2 regions of the Rhodobacter sp. CZR27 genome follow, and region 2 is predicted to be linked to the other one. Evidence: riboswitches for the same ligand, from Rfam matches in the RefSeq annotation. Region 2 holds a riboswitch; the other holds the start of a gene.
What was found. Region 2 has a riboswitch for thiamine pyrophosphate ahead of thiM (hydroxyethylthiazole kinase). Riboswitches for the same ligand answer to the same signal wherever they lie in the genome.
Positions count from the first base shown of each region.

Region 1: it holds a riboswitch for thiamine pyrophosphate, as region 2 does, so the genes downstream of both, thiB (thiamine ABC transporter substrate binding subunit) here and thiM (hydroxyethylthiazole kinase) in region 2, are expected to answer to the same signal.

Region 1 covers NZ_CP023548.1:3,115,121-3,124,657, forward strand. Annotated here, with positions in the region: gene CK951_RS15125 (thiamine/thiamine pyrophosphate ABC transporter permease ThiP) at 1-1,184, opposite strand, end outside; gene thiB (thiamine ABC transporter substrate binding subunit) at 1,160-2,143, opposite strand; TPP riboswitch at 2,178-2,276, opposite strand; gene aroC (chorismate synthase) at 2,390-3,499, shown strand; gene CK951_RS15140 (DMT family transporter) at 3,487-4,368, opposite strand; gene CK951_RS15145 (HU family DNA-binding protein) at 4,445-4,732, opposite strand; gene CK951_RS15150 (AMP nucleosidase) at 4,862-6,340, opposite strand; gene CK951_RS15155 (SDR family oxidoreductase) at 6,448-7,287, shown strand; gene dxs (1-deoxy-D-xylulose-5-phosphate synthase) at 7,331-9,244, opposite strand; gene CK951_RS15165 (polyprenyl synthetase family protein) at 9,254-9,537, opposite strand, start outside.
Region 2 covers NZ_CP023548.1:544,960-554,496, forward strand. Annotated here, with positions in the region: gene CK951_RS02850 (UDP-glucose/GDP-mannose dehydrogenase family protein) at 1-817, shown strand, start outside; gene galE (UDP-glucose 4-epimerase GalE) at 827-1,810, shown strand; gene CK951_RS02860 (inositol monophosphatase family protein) at 1,821-2,615, shown strand; gene CK951_RS02865 (lytic transglycosylase domain-containing protein) at 2,612-3,064, shown strand; TPP riboswitch at 3,117-3,211, shown strand; gene thiM (hydroxyethylthiazole kinase) at 3,259-4,047, shown strand; gene thiE (thiamine phosphate synthase) at 4,044-4,655, shown strand; gene thiD (bifunctional hydroxymethylpyrimidine kinase/phosphomethylpyrimidine kinase) at 4,652-5,455, shown strand; gene CK951_RS02885 (ABC transporter substrate-binding protein) at 5,452-6,378, shown strand; gene CK951_RS02890 (ATP-binding cassette domain-containing protein) at 6,375-7,094, shown strand; gene CK951_RS02895 (ABC transporter permease) at 7,091-7,807, shown strand; gene CK951_RS02900 (sensor histidine kinase) at 7,817-9,436, opposite strand.

The sequences.
Region 1 (9,537 bases), 760 kb from region 2:
AGGATGCGGAAGGCGAAGGGCAGCGACAGCACGGCGTTCACCAGCATCGTGACCGGAAGGGCAATGCGCGACGGGTTCACGAAGGGATGGGCGGCAAGGAAGAGGCCCGTGCCCAGCACGAGAGACGAGGCCGCCAGCGGAAGCGTCGCCACCAGCCCGAAGGCGGGTGCGGCCAGCGCGAGCACCAGCGCCCCCGACACCGCCAGCAGCGCCGATGGGAGCGCTACGGCAAGCGACCGGCCGGCCGCCGCCCAGACCTCGGGCGGCAGCGACAGCAAGCCCGGCACCCCGCGGGCGACCACCATCCCCAAGGGGAGGATCAGGAAGGCCGCCGCGGCGGAAAGTGTCACGGCATCGGCGAAGCGTCTCCAGCCGCCGGGGGCGAGGGTCACGGGCTTCCGGTCAAGACCGGCGCCGAACCCGGCCGGCAACGCGACCGCCCCGGCGGACAGCACCGCCGCCGCGCAGATCGCGAACTGCAGCGTGGCCAGCAGCGCGGCCCGCCCAAGGTCGAACTCGAAGCGCAGCGCCTGGAAGATCGCAAGCTCGACCGTCGTCGCCCCTGGCCCGCCGCCCAGCGTCAGCGCCACGGCGAAGCTCGACAGGCAGATGACGAAGATCACGAGCAGGGTCCCCGGCAGCACCTCGCGCAGCATCGGCCGCTCCAGATGGCGCCCGACATCGCGGGGTGTGAGGCCAAGCGACTCGGCGAGGCGGAACCGCTCGGCCGGGATCGCCAGCCACCCCTGCAGGATCAGCCGCACCGCAAACGGCATGTTGAAGAAGACATGGGCCAGCACCACGCCGTGCAGGCCGTAGACCGACACGGGCGGCAGGCCCAGCGCCTCCAGCCCGCGGTTCAGCAGGCCCGAGCGTCCGAAGACCGCCAGCAGGCCCAGGACCGCCACGATGACCGGCAACAGGAAGGGCGCGCCCAGCAGGGCGATCAGCAGGCCGCGCCCCGGAAAGCGCCGCCGCGCCAAGGCGCGCGCGACCGGCACCGCCAGCGCGACCGACACCACGGCCGACAGCGCCGCCTGGGTCAGCGTGAAGCGCACCGCCGCCCAGTCCGCCGGGCCGAGGCCCGCAGCATCGCCCGCCCGCGCCAACACCAGCGCGAGCGGCCCCAGCGTCAGCGCAACCAGCGCCGCGCCGAGGCTCAGCGCGAGAGCGCGGACTGCCATTCGGCCAGCGCCCCCTGCCGCAGGGCCCGGGCCTCCTCGGGCGGCAGCAGCAGCGAACGGGCGGGCTGCACCAGCGTGTCGAAGCCCGCGGGCAGCCCGGCCTGCGGCCGCTTGGCCGGATACATCCAGTTCGTGGTGGGGATCACCGACTGCACCGGCTCTTCCAGCAGGAAGCGCAGGAAGCGGTCGGCCAGTTCCGGCTGATCGGTCGAGGCGAGCTTGCCCGCGACCTCGACCTGCAGATAGTGCCCCTCGGCGAAGGCGGCGGCGGCCTTGCTGTCGTCCTTCTCGGAGATCAGGTGATAGGCTGGCGAGGTGGTGTAGCTCAGCACCATGTCGGCCTCGCCCTCGAGGAACAGGCCATAGGCCTCGGACCAGCCGGGCGTGACGGTCACGATGTTGTCGGCCAGCCCCTGCCAGATCCCGGCTGCGCGGTCGCCGTAGGCTGCCTTGACCCACATCAGCAGCCCGAGACCGGGGGTCGAGCTGCGCGGGTCCTGGATCACGATCGTCGCATCCGACGCCGCCAGTTCCTCGAACGAGGCCGAAACCTTGGCCATGTCGCGTTTGTGGACGAAGGCGAACCAGCCCCAGTCGAAGGGCAGGAACAGCGGGTCCTGCCACGCCACCGGCAGGTCGAGCGTCGCCTCGATGCCATGCGGTGCGAAGAGGTCCGTGGCCGCCGCCGCGGCGGTCAGGTTGGTGTCGAGGCCCAGCACCACATCGGCCTCGGTCCGTGCGCCCTCCAGCTGGACGCGCGCGAGCAGCGCCGCACCGTCACCCGCGCCGATCAGGCGCAGGTCGCAGCCGCAGACAGCCTCGAAGGCGGTCTCGACCGCCGGGCCGGGGCCCCATTCCGAGGTAAAGCTGTCATAGGTCAGCACGGTCAACACGGGGGTCTCGGCGGCCGCCACAGTGGCCGTCAGCACGAAACCCGCAGCAAGCACAGGAAGTTTCATCGCATCCTCTTCTCACGTCGGGCGGAGTCGGGATGGAGGATCCATGCACCTTCCCTCCGCCGGTCCTAACCGGGTCAGGTTCAACGGGTTCGCTTGCGCATCTCAGCCCTTCCGGGCACCCCGAGGTATCACCGACCATATCGGCCCGCCCCGCCGCCGCAAGGACAAAGGCGGGATTGCGGCGCAGAATCCGGTTCCCCGGCGGCGGCTTCTGTCCTATGGCTCGGCCCAAACGGGGACATCGCCATGAGCTTCAACACCTTCGGCCACCTCTTCCGCGTCACCACCTGGGGCGAGAGCCACGGCCCCGCGCTTGGCGCCACGGTGGACGGCTGCCCGCCCGGCATCGCCATCGAGCCTGCCGCAATCCAGCACTGGCTGGACCGCAGGAAGCCCGGGCAGAGCCGCTTCACCACCCAGCGGCAGGAGCCTGACGAGGTCCGCATCCTCTCCGGCACCTTCGAGGGCCGGTCCACCGGCACGCCGATCCAATTGATGATCGAGAACACCGACCAGCGCTCGAAGGACTATGGCGATATCGCCCAGAGCTTCCGGCCCGGCCATGCCGACATCACCTATCACTGGAAATACGGCCTGCGGGACCATCGCGGCGGCGGGCGCTCCTCGGCGCGCGAGACGGCGGCGCGGGTCGCCGCGGGCGGCATTGCCCGGGCGGCGCTGGCCGCGCTGGTGCCAGAGTTGAGGATAACCGGCTACATGGTCCAGATCGGCCCGCATGGCATCGACCCCGCCCGGTTCGACGCCTCCGAGATCGAGCGCAACCCGTTCTGGTGCCCGGATGCCGAAACCGCCGCCCGCTGGAGCGATTATCTCGACGACCTGCGCAAGGCGCATGACTCGGTCGGTGCCATCGTCGAGGTGCGGGCCTCGGGCGTGCCGGCGGGCCTCGGTGCGCCGATCTATGGCAAGCTCGACAGCGACCTTGCCGCAGCGATGATGTCGATCAACGCCGTGAAGGGGGTCGAGATCGGCGAGGGCATGGCGGCAGCCACGCTCACCGGCAGCGCCAATGCCGACGAGATCCGCATGGGGCCGAATGGTCCGCAGTTCCTGTCGAACCACGCGGGCGGCATCCTCGGCGGGATTTCGACGGGACAGGACGTGGTGGTGCGCTTCGCGGTGAAGCCCACGTCGTCGATCCTCACCCCGCGCCGCTCGGTCAATGTCGAGGGCCGGGAGGTCGATGTGGTGACGAAGGGTCGCCACGATCCCTGCGTGGGCATCCGGGCCGTCCCGGTGGGCGAGGCGATGATGGCCTGCGTGCTGCTCGACCATCTGCTGCTGGACCGTGGCCAGACCGGCGGGGCGCGCGGCCGGATCGGTCAGGGCGCCTGACGCTCCGGCATCTTCGACATCTGCACCGCGAGGATGCCGGCCGCGATCACCACGACGCCCACGGCATCCCAGATCCCCATCCGCTCGCCCAGAAGCACGGCCGCCACCGCCACCCCGAAGAACGGGTTGAGGAAGTGGAAGGTCGCCGCCCGCACCGCTCCGATGCGCCCGACCAACAGGAACCAGATCCAGGTGGCAAGCAAGCCCGGCACCAGCGTGGTATAGGCGAAGGCCAGCACGAGGCTCGCGCTCCAGCGGACTTCGGGCGCGCCTTCCGTCAGCACCGCCACCGGGGCCAGCGCGGCCGCCCCCACCAGCATCTGCAGCCCCACGATCATCAGCAGGTTCCCGCCCGAGGAGGCCACCCGCACCGTCAGGGTGGCCGCCGTCAATGCGATCACGCCGATGGCGCAAAGCAGGAAACCCAGCAGATCCTCGCCGCCCGACAGCCGCGTGCCCATGATCAGCGCGACGCCCGTCATCCCGGCGACAAGGCCCAGGGCGGTCAGCGGCCGCAGGCGCTCGCGGAAGATCAGCCAGCCTGCCAGCGCCACCAGCAGCGGCATGGTCGAGGCGACGATGGCCGCGAAGCTCGCGCTCACCCAGCGCATGGCGACGAAGTTCACGCCCAGATAAAGCGCGTTCTGGCACAGCCCGAAGATCACCACGCCGCGCCATTGCGCGCGGTTCAGCCGGGCGCTCTGGCCGAGCGCCGCGCCGATCGCCAGCGCCAGCAGGCCCGAGATCAGGAACCGCAGTGAAAGCGCCCCCAGCGGCGGGGCCTGGGCCACGATGATCCGGGCCGATGCGAAGGCCGAGGACCACATGAAGGCGAAGGCCAGGCCCATCGCGATGCTGCGCAGATCCATTCCGCCCTCCGCTTGCCGTCTCAAAGAAAAAGGGCCGCCGAACGGCGACCCCGGGTGAAGCGCGCCAGTGGCCTGCTCAGGCGTTCACGCTGTCCTTCAGCGCCTTGGCGATGGTGAATTTCACCTGCTTGTCGGCGGCCTTGGTCACCTGCTCGCCGGTGGCGGGGTTGCGAACCTGACGCTCCGGCCGCTCGCGGCAGACGACCTTGCCGAGGCCCGGCAGCGTGACCGCACCGCCGGCCGCCACTTCGCGCGCCACGATGGCAGCAATCGCGTCGAGCGCCGCGCCCGCCGTCTTCTTGTCGGCGCCCATCTCGTCGGCGAGGGTCGCGACAAGCTGCGTCTTGGTCATCGGTTTCGACATGAGAGTCTCCTGGTCTTGCCCCGCTGGACACGGGGTCTGTTCCTGCCTCTGGGGGCGAATTCAAGGGCTACACCTTGTTTCGCAGCATAAATCAAGCCCTTTTGCCGGATTTCCCCCGCGTCACCTCGCCTAGAGGAAGGCCGTTTCCTCGAAGCTGCGCAACTTTCGGCTATGGATGCGCTCGATCGGTGTTTCCCTCAACATTTCCATTGCGCGAATCCCGATGCGCAGGTGGCGCGTGACCTGCGTGCGGTAGAAATCGCTTGCCATGCCCGGCAGCTTCAGCTCGCCATGCAGCGGCTTGTCCGACACGCAGAGAAGCGTCCCATAGGGCACGCGGAAACGGAAGCCGTTGGCCGCGATGGTCGCGCTTTCCATGTCCAGCGCGATGGCGCGCGACTGCGACAGGCGGTGCACCGGCCCGGACTGGTCGCGCAATTCCCAGTTGCGGTTGTCAATCGTGGCGACGGTGCCCGTCCGCATGATCCGCTTCAACTCGTAACCCTCGAGCTGGGTCACCTCCTCCACCGCGTCCTCGAGCGCGATCTGGATTTCGGCCAGCGCCGGGATCGGCACCCAGACCGGCAGGTCGTCGTCGAGAACGTGATCCTCGCGCAGATAGGCGTGGGCCAGCACGAAATCGCCGAGGCTCTGCGAATGCCTGAGGCCCGCGCAATGCCCCACCATCATCCAGGCGTGCGGCCGGAGAACCGCTATATGGTCGGTCGCAGTCTTGGCGTTCGAGGGGCCGACGCCGATGTTGACCAGCGTAATCCCCTGCCCGTCCGGGCGTTTCAGGTGATAGGTCGGCATCTGCGGCAGGCGGGGCAGCACGATCAGCGGCTCGCCCGGGTCGGTGATCTCCTGGTCGCCCGGCCCCACGAACGAGCTGTAGCCCGAGTCGGGATCGGCCAACGCCGCCCGCGCGATGGCCTCGAACTCGTCCACGTAGAACTGGTAGTTGGTGAACAGGACGTGGTTCTGGAAATGCCGCGGGTTGGTCGCGGTGTAATGCGTCAGCCGCGCCAGCGAATAATCCACCCGCTGCGCGGTGAAGGGTGCCAGCGGCAGCGAGCCGTCGGGATGCCTCAGCCGCGTCCCGTTCACGATGTCGTCGTTGGTGGTGGCAAGGTCCGGCACGTCGAAGACGTCGCGCAGCGCGAAGTTCAGCACACCCTCCTGCGGCACGGCGACATGCGGGTCGTTCGCCACGGCGAAATGCACCGGGATGGGCGTGCGTGAGACGCCGATCTCGACCGGCACGCCGTGGTTCTGCACCAGCAGCCCGATCTGCTGGATCAGGTAGTTCCGGAACAGGTCGGGCCGGGTGACGGTGGTCGAATAGGTCCCCGGCTGCGCGACATGGCCAAAGCTCAGCCGGCTGTCGGCGCGGGTGAAGCTGGTCGTGGTCAGGCGGATCTCGGGGTAATGCGCGCGCACCCGGCCCGAGGGCCGGCCCGAGGTTGCGGCCGCGCTGAAATGGCTGGACAGGAAGGCCGTCGCTTCCGCGTAGAGATCTTCCAGCCGGCGCACCGCTTCGGCCGGATCGGTGAAGCTTTCGTGCCGCGTCAGGGCGGGTGTGAGAAGCGGAAGGGGCGTATCGGTCACGGTCGATCTTTCTGTCGCTGCCTGAGGGCAGGATGCACAGGCTCGGCGTGGCGGATCAAGCCCGCTCGCCCCTTGCGGCCGCTGCGTCCCCTGCCGATAGTGGCGCCATGAAGACGCTTCTCTCCCTTGGACACGGCTATTCCGCGCAGGCGCTGGCCAGCCGACTTGTTCCCGAAGGCTGGCAGGTGATCGGCACCACCCGCACCCCCGGCAAGGCCGAGGCGCTGCGCCGGCAGGGCGTGGAGCCGCTGATCTGGCCCTGCGACATCGGCCCGGCGCTCGATGCGGCGACGCATGTGCTGGCCTCGGCCGCGCCGGGACCGGAGGGCGATCCCTTCCTTGCCGTCCACGCTTCGCGAATGGCAGAGGCCCGGCCAGAGTGGGTGGGCTATCTCTCCACCACCGGCGTCTACGGCGACCACGGGGGCGGCTGGGTCGATGAGGACACGCCGCTGACCCCCTCGACCGAGCGCGGCCGGGCCCGGGTCGAGGCCGAGGCGCAGTGGCGTGCGCTCGGACTGCCGCTGCACATCTTCCGGCTGGCGGGGATCTACGGCCCCGGTCGCGGCCCGTTCGAGAAGGTGCGCGACGGCACCGCGCGGCGGATCATCAAGCCGGGACAGGTCTTCAGCCGCACCCATGTCGACGACATCGCGCAGGTGCTTCGAGCGTCGATGCTCCAGCCCTCGCCCGGGGCCATCTACAACGTCTGCGACGATGACCCCGCCCCGCCCGAGGATGTGCTGGGCTACGCCGCCGAACTCCTTGGCCTGCCGCCGCCGCCCGAGGTGCCCTATGCCGAGGCCGAGATGACGCCGATGGCGCGCAGCTTCTATGCGGAATCGAAGCGGGTCCGGAACGACCGGATCAAGCGCGATCTCGGCATCCGGCTCATTCACCCCGATTACCGCTCGGGCCTCCGGGCGATCCTTTCCGCCGAGGAATAGAAAGGCCCCGCCGAAGCGGGGCCTTGATCGGGTAGGGCGCGCGTCAGGCGCGCTTGGCGACGACCGCGACGCCCAGCGTCTCCAGCACCTTGCGCTCGATGTCGGCGGCGTTCAAGCCGGCCACGGCATACATCGCCTCGGCGCTGTTCTGGTCGATGAAGATGTCGGGCAGCACCATCGAACGATAGCGAAGGCCACGGTCGAACACGCCTTCCTCGGCCAGAAGCTGCGCGACATGGCTGCCGAAGCCGCCGATGGCGCCCTCTTCGATGGTGATCAGCGCCTCGTGATGCGCCGCGAGCTGCAGGATCAGGTCGCGGTCGAGCGGCTTGGCAAAGCGCGCATCGGCCACGGTGGGCGAGATGCCGCGCTGCGCCAGCGCCTCGGCGGCGGCCTGCACCTCGGAGAGCCGGGTGCCGAAGGACAGCAGCGCCACGCGGCTGCCTTCGCGCACCACGCGCCCCCTGCCGATCTCAAGCGGCACGCCCTTCGCCGGCATCTCGACGCCCACACCGTCGCCTCGCGGGAAGCGGAAGGCGATCGGGCCTTCGTCATGCTTGACCGCCGTCGCGACCATGTGGACGAGTTCCGCCTCGTCCGCCGCCGCCATCACCACCATGCCCGGCAGGTTGGCGAGGAAGGCCACGTCGAACGCCCCGGCATGGGTCGCGCCGTCGGCGCCTACCAGCCCCGCCCGGTCGATGGCGAAGCGCACGGGCAGGCGCTGGATCGCCACGTCATGCACGATCTGGTCATAGCCGCGCTGCAGGAAGGTCGAGTAGATCGCGCAGAACGGCCGAAGCCCGCCCGCCGCGAGGCCGGCCGAGAAGGTCACCGCATGCTGCTCGGCGATGCCCACATCGAAGCAGCGCTTCGGGAAGCGGTCGCTGAACAGGTTGAGGCCGGTCCCGTCCGGCATGGCGGCGGTGACGGCGCAGATGCGCTCGTCGGTCTCGGCTTCCTTGATCAGGCTCTGCGCAAAGACCTTGGTGTAGGACGGCGCGTTCGAGACCGCCTTGACCTGCGCGCCGGTCAGCACGTCGAACTTGTTGGTGGCGTGGCCACGGTCGCGCGCGGCCTCGGCCGGGGCATAGCCCTTGCCCTTCTTGGTGATGACGTGGATCAGCACCGGCCCGCTCGCCCGGCTCTTCACCGTGCGCAACACCGGCAGAAGCTGGTCAAGATCGTGCCCGTCGATCGGCCCGACATACGAAAAGCCCAGTTCCTCGAAGAGGGTGCCGCCCACGGTGACGCTCTTCAGCATCTCCTTGGCGCGGCGGGCGCCTTCCTGGAACGGCTCGGGCAGCAGGCCCAGCGCGCCCTTGGCGGCGGCCTTGAAGTCCTGGAACGGCGCGCCGGCGTAGAGCCGCGAGAGATACGAGGACAGCGCACCGACCGGGGGCGCAATGCTCATCTCGTTGTCGTTCAGGATGACGATGACCCGCTTCTTCAGGTGGCCGCCGTGGTTCAGCGCCTCGAAGGCCATGCCGGCCGACATCGAGCCGTCGCCGATGATCGCGATGGCATCTCCCGTGTCACCGCCCAGTTCGCGCGCCGCGGCAAAGCCCACCGCTGCCGAGATCGAGGTCGAGGAATGCCCCGCGCCGAAGCAGTCATAGGGGCTTTCCGACCGCTTGGTGAAGCCCGAGAGCCCCCCGCCCTGCCGCAGCGTGCGGATGCGGTCGCGCCGGCCGGTCAGGATCTTGTGCGGGTAGCACTGGTGGCCCACGTCCCAGATGATCTTGTCGCGCGGCGCGTCGAAGACCGCATGCAGCGCGACCGTCAGTTCCACCACGCCAAGGCCCGCGCCGAGGTGTCCACCCGTCACCGACACGGCCGAGATCGTCTCGGCGCGCAATTCGTCGGCAAGGTCGTGCAATTCACGGTCGGTGAGGCCCTTGAGATCGACCGGAAGGGTCACCCGGTCGAGCGTCGGCGTGCGGGGTCTGTCGGTCATGGTCTTCCTTCAGCTTTCACGCGATATGACGAAGCGCGCGGCCTCGATCAATGTTCCTGCATCCGTGCCGTAGGGGGCAAGCGCCGCCTCGGCCTCGTCCACCAGAGCCCGGGCGCGCGCCTTCGCACCGTCGAGCCCGAGAAGCGAGACGAACGTGGCCTTCCCCGCCTCCGCATCCTTCTGGAGTCGTTTCCCGGCCTTTTCCGCATCGCCCTCGACATCGAGAATGTCGTCGGCGATCTGGAACGCAAGCCCGAGCGCCGTGGCGTATCGGCGCAGCGGCTCGCGGTCGG
Region 2 (9,537 bases):
GCGCCCGGACCGCGTGGTGGTGGGCGTGGAATCCGAGCGGGCGAAGCAGGTGATGGCCGACATCTACCGCCCGCTGTTCCTGCGCGACTTCCCGGTGGTCTATACCGGGCTGGAGAGCGCCGAGATGATCAAATATGCCGCGAACGCCTTCCTCGCGACGAAGATCACCTTCATCAACGAGATCGCCGCGCTTTGCGAACGGGTGGGTGCCGACATCAAGGCCGTGTCGAAGGGCATGGGCCTCGACGGGCGGATCGGCAACAAGTTCCTGCACGCCGGGCCGGGCTATGGCGGCTCGTGTTTCCCCAAGGATACCAAAGCGCTGGCGCGGATGGGGCAGGAACATGCCTCTCCCATCCAGATCGTCGAGACGGTCATCAAGGTCAATGACGAGATCAAGCGCCGCATGATCGAGAAGATCGAGGATCTCTGCGACGGCTCGTGCCGCGACAAGACCATCGCCGTCCTGGGCGTGACCTTCAAGCCCAACACCGACGACATGCGCGACGCGCCCTCGCTGACCATCGTGCCGGCGCTGATCGGGGCAGGGGCGAAGGTCCGCGTGGTCGACCCGCAGGGCCGGCACGAGGGCGAGACGCTGCTGCCCGGCGTCCGCTGGATGGAGGATGCCTATGCCGCGGCCGAGGGCGCCTCGGTGCTGGTGATCCTGACCGAATGGAACGAGTTCCGCGCGCTCGACCTGTCCCGGCTGGCCCGTGTCATGGCCGAGCCGAAGATGGCCGACCTGCGCAACGTCTATGCGCCGGCCGATGCGGCAAGGGCCGGCTTCACCACTTACGTCGGGGTCGGCCGCTAGGAGATGCGAATGGGTGATCGGGTTCTGGTGACGGGCGGCGCGGGCTATATCGGCTCGCACGCCTGCAAGGTGTTGAAGCGCGCGGGATTCGAGCCCGTCACCTTCGACAACCTGTCGACCGGCTGGGCGGGGGCGGTGAAGTTCGGCCCGCTCGCCTGCGGGGACCTGATGGACCGCGCCTCGATCGACGCGACGCTGGAGGAATGGAAGCCTGTCGCGGTGATGCATTTCGCGGCGCTCTCGCTGGTGGGCGAATCCATGCGCGATCCCGCGACCTACTGGCGGGTGAACGTGACCGGCGCGCTGAACCTGATCGAGGCGACGGTGGCGCATGGCATCCGCAACTTCGTCTTCTCCTCGACCTGCGCGACCTATGGCGATCAGGATGGCGTGGTGCTTGACGAGGATACGCCGCAGCGCCCGATCAACGCCTATGGCGCCTCGAAGCGCGCCATCGAGGAGATGCTGGCCAACTTCGGCGCTTCCTTCGGGCTCAATCACACGATCTTCCGCTATTTCAACGTGGCGGGCGCCGACCCCGAGGCCGAGATCGGCGAGCAGCACGAGCCCGAGACGCATCTGATCCCGCTGATGCTGGATGCTGTGGCGGGCAAGCGGCCGGCGCTGACCGTCTTCGGCACCGATTATCCGACGCATGACGGCACCTGCATCCGCGACTATGTGCACGTGATGGATCTGGCGCAGGCGCATGTGCTGGGGCTGAACCGGCTGCTCGACGGCGGGGCGAGCCGGGTGTTCTGCCTTGGCACCGGGCGCGGCTTCTCGGTCCGCGAGGTGATCGAGCATTCGCGCGCCGTCACCAACCGCGAGGTTCCCATCGTCTATGGCGACCGCCGGCCGGGCGACGCGACGGCGCTGGTCTGCGGCTCGGAACGCGCGGTGAAGGAGCTTGGGTGGGAGCCGGGCCTGTCGACCCTGCCGCACATGATCGCCGATGCCTGGCGCTGGCATCAGGCGCCGAAACACACATGAGGACAACCGCTTGACCGATCCCGTCGCCGCCCGTCTCGACGCTGCACAGGAGGTGGCGGCGGAAGCCGGGCGCCTCGCGCTCGATTTCTTCGCGCACCGCGAGAGCCTTGCCATCGAGGCCAAGGCCAGCCCGCAGGACATCGTCAGCCGCGCCGACCGCGAGGTCGAGACGCTGATCCGCGACCGCCTCGCCGCAGCGTTCCCCGAGGACGGCTTTCTGGGCGAGGAGCATGGCGCGCAGGAGGGCAGCAGCGGCTTCACCTGGGTGATCGACCCGATCGACGGCACCTCGCCCTTCCTTGCCGGTTTGCCGCACTGGTGCGTGGTGCTCGCGCTGGTGCGGGACGGCGAGACGGTCGCCGGCGTGATCGAGCATCCGCTGGCGCAGGAGACCTTCACCGCGCGCCGCGGCCACGGCGCCCATCTCAACGGCCAGCGCCTGACCGCGCGGCCTGACCTGCGGATCTCGAACTGCAACGTGGCGCTGGGCGCAAGCCACCGCACATCCCCGGATTTCGCCTCGGCGCTGGTGCGGGAACTCATGCGCCGCGGTGGCATCTTCTACCGCAACGGCTCGGGCGCGATCATGCTCGCCTCGGTCGCGGCGGGCCGGCTTGGCGGCTATTACGAGCCGCACATGCATCCCTGGGACTGCCTTGCGGCGCTTCTGATGGTCGAGGAGGCGGGCGGACGATCCGCCCCCTTCCCGAAATGCCCCGGTGGTGGCATGGTGCTCGTCGCCGCACCGAACGTGTGGGACGAATTGCAAGCCGTCGTGAAGGCAGCAGAGGGACAGGCAGGATGAAGGGCAGGATGGGCGCCGCGGCTGTCGCGGTGGCGCTAATGTTGGCGGGCTGTGGCGGAGGGGACCGCGAGCCGGCTCCGACCCGCGGACCCTCGGGATCCCCCGAGGTGATGCGCTTGGTGACCGATTACGCGCGGCAGTATCAGGTGCCGCCGTCGCTGATGCACCGCGTGGTGCGGCACGAAAGCGGCTACAACCCGGCCGCGCGCAACGGCCCCTACATGGGGCTCATGCAGATCGCGCCGCAGACCGCGCGCACGATGGGCCATCGCGGGCCGGCGGAAAGCCTGCTCGATGCCGAGACCAACCTGCGCTATGGCGGGAAATACCTGCGCGGCGCCTGGCTCGTGTCCCGCGGCAACGAGGAGCGGGCGATCGAGTGGTATCGCAAGGGCTACTATTACGAGGCCAAGCGGATGGGCCTTCTGGAAGAGACCGGCCTTCGCTGACCCGTTCCGCGCGGCGGGACTTGCGCCGCGCCTCTTCTTCGCGCTAAGCCTGTGGCTGTGACAGGGGCGTCCGGGCATCCGGGCTGAGAAGCACCCTTTGAACCTGAACCAGGTCATGCTGGCGGAGGAAGTCGCGGTGCTGCAGGTCCCCCCATGGATGCATGCCCTCGTTCTCCCTCTGCGGAAGGAGAGCGATGGAGAACTGCGGAGCCTATCTCGACACGATGCGGCGCACGGCGCCGCTGGTGCAGTGCATCACCAATTTCGTGGCGATGAACGTCATGGCGAACGTGCTGCTGGCGGCGGGCGCCTCGCCCGCCATGGTGCATGACGCCGAGGAATCGGCCGAGTTCGCCGGCATCGCGCATGTCCTGACCATCAACATGGGCACGCCCAGCCCGCGCTGGATCGAGGGCATGGTCGCGGCGGCCGAAGGCGCCGCGGCGGCGGGGCGGCCATGGGTGCTCGATCCGGTGGCGGTGGGGGCCACGGCGTTCCGGCGCGATCTGGGCGCGCGGCTTCTGGCGCTGAAGCCCGCGGTGATCCGCGGCAATGCCTCGGAGATCCTTGCCCTCGCCGGGGCCGGGGCGCGCGGCAAGGGCGCCGACAGCGCCGACCCGGTCGCCGCGGCGGAAGATGGCGCGCGGCGGCTCGCGGCATCCTCCGGGGCGGTGGTGGCGGTGACGGGGCCGGTCGATTTCGTCACCGATGGCGTCCGCGCCTTCCGCTGCGCCAATGGCCATGCGCTGATGCCGAAGGTCACCGCGCTTGGCTGTTCGCTGACCGGCATCGTCGGCGCCTTCGTCAGCGGCCAGCCGAGGCTCGAGGCGACGGTGGCGGCGCTCGCCTTCTTCGGCCTTGCCGGGGAACGCGCGGCCCATGGGGCCGAGGGGCCGGGCAGCTTCCAGGTCCGCTTCCTCGACGCGCTGCACGGGCTGACCGCTGCAGACCTCGACCGCGGCGCGCGGGTGGAGGCGGCATGAACCTCTCGCTCTATTTCGTGACGCCGGACGGGGGCGAGGGGCTCGAGGATCTGGTCCTTGCCGCCGTCCGGGGCGGCGCGACGCTGGTGCAGTTGCGCGACAAGCAGGCGCCGGACGCCGATCTGATCGACCGCGCCCGCCGGCTGGTCGCGATGCTTGCGCCGTTCGGCGTGCCGCTGATCGTGAACGACCGGGTCGAGGTGGTGCTGGCCTCGGGTGCGGCGGGTCTGCATGTCGGGCAGGGCGATCTGCCGGTCGAGGAGGCGCGGCGGCGGCTCGGCCCTGACCGGCTGCTGGGTCTTTCCGTCGAACGGCTGGAGCATGTGAAGGCCATGCCGCTCGGCCTCGTGGACTATGTCGGCGCCGGGCCGGTGCGGGCGACCGCCTCGAAGCCCGACCACGCGCCGCCCATCGGCTTCGAGGGGCTGGCCGCGCTGGTCGCCGCCGCGCCTGTTCCGGCGGTGGCGATCGGTGGCCTTGGCCCTGGCGATGCGGCGGCGGTGCGGCAGGCAGGGGCCGCGGGCATGGCGATCGTCTCGGCCATCGGTGCGGCGACGGACGCGGAAGCGGCGGCGCGCGCGCTGGCTTTCGAATGGGGGCAGGCATGATCCCGAACATCCTGTCCATCGCGGGCTCCGACCCCTCGGGCGGCGCCGGCATTCAGGCCGACATCAAGGCGATCAGCGCGAACGGCGGCTACGCCATGGCCGCGCTGACCGCACTGACCGCCCAGAACACCCGCGGCGTGACCGGGGTGCAGCTGATCGACCCGGCCTTCGTGGTGGCGCAGCTCCGCGCGGTCTTCGACGACATCCGCGTGGATGCGGTGAAGATCGGGATGCTCGGCACCGCCGGTATCGCCGGGGCGGTGGCCGAGGAACTGGAGGCGCGCGGCGTTCCGGTCGTGCTCGACCCGGTGATGGTCGCCAAGGGCGGCGACCGGCTGCTGGCCGCCGAGGCGGTGGCCGCGCTGCGTGCGCGACTGCTGCCGCTGGCCGCCATTGTCACCCCGAACCTGCCCGAGGCCGCCGACCTGCTGGGCGAGGCCGAGGCCCGCGACCGCGCCGGCATGGAGCGGCAGGCGCGGGCGCTTCTGGCGCTGGGGCCGCGGGCGGTGCTGCTGAAGGGCGGGCATCTGGCGGGCGAGGATTGCCCGGACCTGTTCCTTGATGCCGATCGGGCGGAATGGCTGGTCTCGCCGCGCACCGATACCCGAAACACGCACGGGACGGGCTGCACGCTTTCGTCCGCGCTTGCCACCCATCTGGCGCTGACGGGCGATGCCCTCGGCGCCGCGGTGGCGGCCAAGGCCTATGTCTCGCGCGCCATTGCCGGGGCAGACCGGCTCGGGGTCGGCCATGGTCACGGGCCGACCGATCACTTCGCGATGCTGAGGACTCCCGCATGAAACGCATGGCCCTTCTGGCCCTTCTGCTGCCCGCCCCGGTCGCGGCCCAACCGCTGACCGTGGTGCTCGACTGGTTCGTCAATCCCGACCATGGCCCGATCATCGTGGCCGCGCGTCAGGGCTGGTTCGACGAGGCAGGGCTTGAGGTCGAGATCGTCGCCCCCGCCGATCCGGCCGATCCGCCGAAGATGGCGGCCTCGGGGCAGGCGGATCTGGCGATCACCTACCAGCCGCAACTCTATCTGCAACATGCCGAGGGTCTGCCGCTGGTGCGGGTGGGGACGCTGATCGACAGCCCGCTTTACTGCGTCATGGCCCGGGCCGAGGGGCCGGTGGCCGGTCTGGCCGACCTGAAGGGCCGGAAGGTGGGCTTCTCCGTGGCCGGCATCGAGGAGGCGCTGCTGCACACCATGCTGCGCACCAACGGCGTCGAGCCCGCCGAGGTCGAATTCGTCAACGTGAACTTCGCCCTGACGCCGGCGCTGGCCGCGGGCCAGGTCGATGCGGTCGCGGGCGCCTTCCGCAACTTCGAGCTGCACCAGATCGCGGCCACCGGCTCGCAAGGGCGGTGCTTCCTGCCCGAACAGAACGGCGTGCCCGTCTATGACGAACTGATCTACGTCGCGAACCCCGAGACGATGGACCGCGAAGCCGTGGCCACCTTCCTGAAGGTCACCGAGCGGGCGGCGGCCTTCATCGCCCAGCATCCGCAGGAGGCGTGGGATGTGTTCCGCGGCTGGTCGGCCGAGGTCGACGATGCGCTGAACGCCGCCGCCTGGGGGGATACGCTGCCGCATTTCGCGGCGCACCCGCTGGCGCTGGACGAGGCGCGCTATGCGGACTTCGGCCGCTACATGCAGCAGGTCGGGCTGATCCCCGCCGCGCCGGGGGTGCAGGAGATCGCGGTGGATCTCGGCCGGTGAGCCGCTGTCAGGCCACCGCATTGGCGCGCGCTGGCTCGGAGGACTTCGGACTCGAGGGGACGGCCTGGCTGGGCGACCGGCCACTGTTCCGCGATGTGCGCCTGGACCTGCCCCCGGGCTGGACCTGCCTGCTCGGCGCCTCGGGCGCGGGGAAAAGCACGATTCTGCGCCTGCTTGCGAGCCTGCCCACCGGCGCGCACTTCGAAGGCCGCATCCGCGCGCCGCAGCGGTTGGCCTGGATGGCGCAGGAGGACCTGCTGCAGCCGCGGCTCGGCGTGCTGGGCAACGTGCTGCTGGGCTGCCGGCTGAGGGGAGAGCGCGCCGATGCCGCCCGGGCCCGCGCCCTTCTGGCCTCGGTCGGACTCGAGGGCATGGAGGATCGCGCGCCGGCGAGCCTTTCGGGCGGGCAGCGGCAGCGCGTGGCACTGGCGCGGGCGCTGATGGAGAGGGCGCCGCTGGCCCTGCTGGACGAGCCGTTCTCGGCGCTCGACGCCGGCACGCGGCGACGGATGCAGGACCTCGCCCGGGCGCAGCTTTCGGGCGCCGCCGTGCTGCTCGTCACCCATGACCCGATGGAGGCGCTGCGGCTGGGCGACCGTGTCTGGCTGTTGTCCCGCGCCGGGCTGGAGCCGGTGGACACGCCACCCGACGCGCCGCCGCGCAGTCTGCAGAGCCTTGCCGCGGCCTCCGAGGCGCTGATGGCGCGGCTGGCATGAAGGCTCTTGGTCCGGCACTGGCGATGGTCGCGCTCTGGCAGGCGGTGGTGATGCTGACGGGGGTGCCCGCCTTCATCCTGCCCGCCCCGCTGGCCGTGCTGCGCGAACTGGTGTCCAGCCGGACGCTGCTTCTGTCCAGCGCGGCCACCACCCTGGCCGAGATCGGGGCAGGGCTGGTGGCGGGCTGCCTCGCCGGACTGCTGGCGGGACTTGCCACCGCGCTTTCGGACAGGATCGCCCGGCTGCTGCGCCCGGTGCTGGTCATGAGCCAGGCGGTGCCGGTCTTCGCGCTCGCGCCGATCCTGACCCTGTGGCTCGGCTATGGCATGGAGTCGAAGGTGGCCGTGGTCGTGCTGATCGTGTTCTTCCCCGTCGCATCGGCGCTGCACGACGGGTTGCGCGCGACGCCCCAGGCGACGCTTGATCTTGCGCGGCTGGCCCGTGCGTCGCGGCTGCGGACGCTGGTCTGGCTGCGGCTGCCGCATGCCTTGCCGCATCTGGGCGCGGCGCTGCGGATCGCGGCGGTCTACGCGCCCATCGGTGCGGTGATCGGTGAGTGGGTAGGTGCGTCGCAGGGGCTTGGCCACCTGATGCTGCTGGCCAATGCCCGCATGAAGACGGACCTGATGTTCGCCGCGCTGGCCGTGCTGGCCGTGCTGACGCTGGCGCTGCGGGCGGCGGTCGATGCGCTCTTGCGCCGGTTCGGGCTCTGACGGCCGCGCTCAGGAGACGGGCACCCGGATCTCGACCGCTGCCCCGCGCCCGGTGTCGGGAAGCCGCACCGATCCCTGGGCCTGGCCGATCAGGCTCGACACCATGCGGACGCCGAAACCCTTCTGCCGGTGCAGGTCGAAGTCCTTCGGAAAGCCGGGGCCGTCATCCTCGACGCAGAGGATCAGCTCGTCCCCCTCGCGGCGGCAGACCACGCGCACCTCGGGCCGGGGACCGGCGTGCTTCAGCGCATTGGTCACCAGTTCGTTCAGCGCCAGCGACAGGGCGATGGCCGCATCGGCATCGACGCGGGCCGCTCCCGACACCTCGGCCGCGATCCGGGCGCGGCCATCCTCGGCCACCGCGATGGCATCGCAGAGAGCGGGGACGAAGGGGCCGAAGTCCACCGACTCGCTGCCTTCCAGCCGGTGCAGCAGGTCGTAGGTGGTGGCGATCGCGCCGATCTGGCCCTGGATGCGGGCAAGCCGCTCGCGCATCGCGGGGGCCTCGACCCCGCGCCGCTGCAAGGCAACGAGGCTCGAGATGAGCTGAAGGTTGTTCTTCACCCGGTGGTGCACCTCGCGCAGCAGCATCTCGTTGCGTGCCAGCGTCGCCTGAAGCGCCTGCGTCCGTTCGGTCACCCGCGCGTCGAGGTCGGCGTTCATCCGCTCCAGCGTGCCCTGCGCCTGCTGCAGGTCGTGAACCAGCCCCTCCAGCCGTCGGGTGACGTTCCGCCTGTCGTCGGCCGAGAAGGCCAGCATGAAGGTCGAGAGCGCCACCACCGCGATCAGCAATTGCAGCGCACCCACCCTTTCGATGGCCGAGAGTTCGATGAAGGGGCCGCGGCCCTGCGCCACGGCCCAGAGCGCGATGCCGGTCGTGACGCCGACGGCCACGGTCGCCCCCTCGATCCGGAAGCGCAGCGCGGCCCACAGGAGCAGCGGGAAGAGCAGGTAGATATGTTCGAGGTTGCTCTCGCGCATCAGCGCGATCACCGACACCGTCGCCACGCCCATGGCGAGCGCCGCGGCCTCCAGCCGGTCGAACCGGTCGCGCCAGGCGAAGCGCCTGCCCGGTTCAAGCCAGACGAGGAGCGCGGTCGCGACTAGCAGCACCCCCAGCGCATCTCCCAGCCAGAAGACCCGCCAGTAGTGCAGATAGCTGATGTCCGGAAAGCGCAGCTTGATGATCAGTGCCCCGCCAAGTGCCGCCACACCCGAGGCGAACACCGGTGCAAGCACCACGAAGCGCACGAAGGAACCGAGCCCGGCCAGCCTGACCGGCCCTGCCGAGAAGCGCGTGAGAAGCGCCGCGGCGAGCGTCGCCTCGAAGCAGTTCACAAGGCCGAAGGCCAGCGCCCAGCGGAGCGGCATCTCGGGCCAGTCGACGGCCACTTCGGCGACGAGCGCCCCCGCCAGCAGGATCGGCCAGCGCCGGGGCGCGGTCGACAGCAACCCGACCAGCAGTATGGCATTCGGCGCCCAGAAGATGACGGTTCCCGCGGGCGGCATGGCCGTGGCAAGTCCAAGCTTGCCCATCAGGATGTAGCCCGTGACGACCAGCGAAAGCAGCAGCGGCAGGCTTGGCTCGGCTTCCCTGCCGCGCGGCGCCGACGATCCGACCCAAGACACCCGTGCAACCTCCGGTTCGATCTGGTCAGAGTTGCCGAAACTCGTCCGGATTGGCCAGCGTTTCCTGTTTCTGCGTCGGGATTTCCGGCGGAAGGGGACGA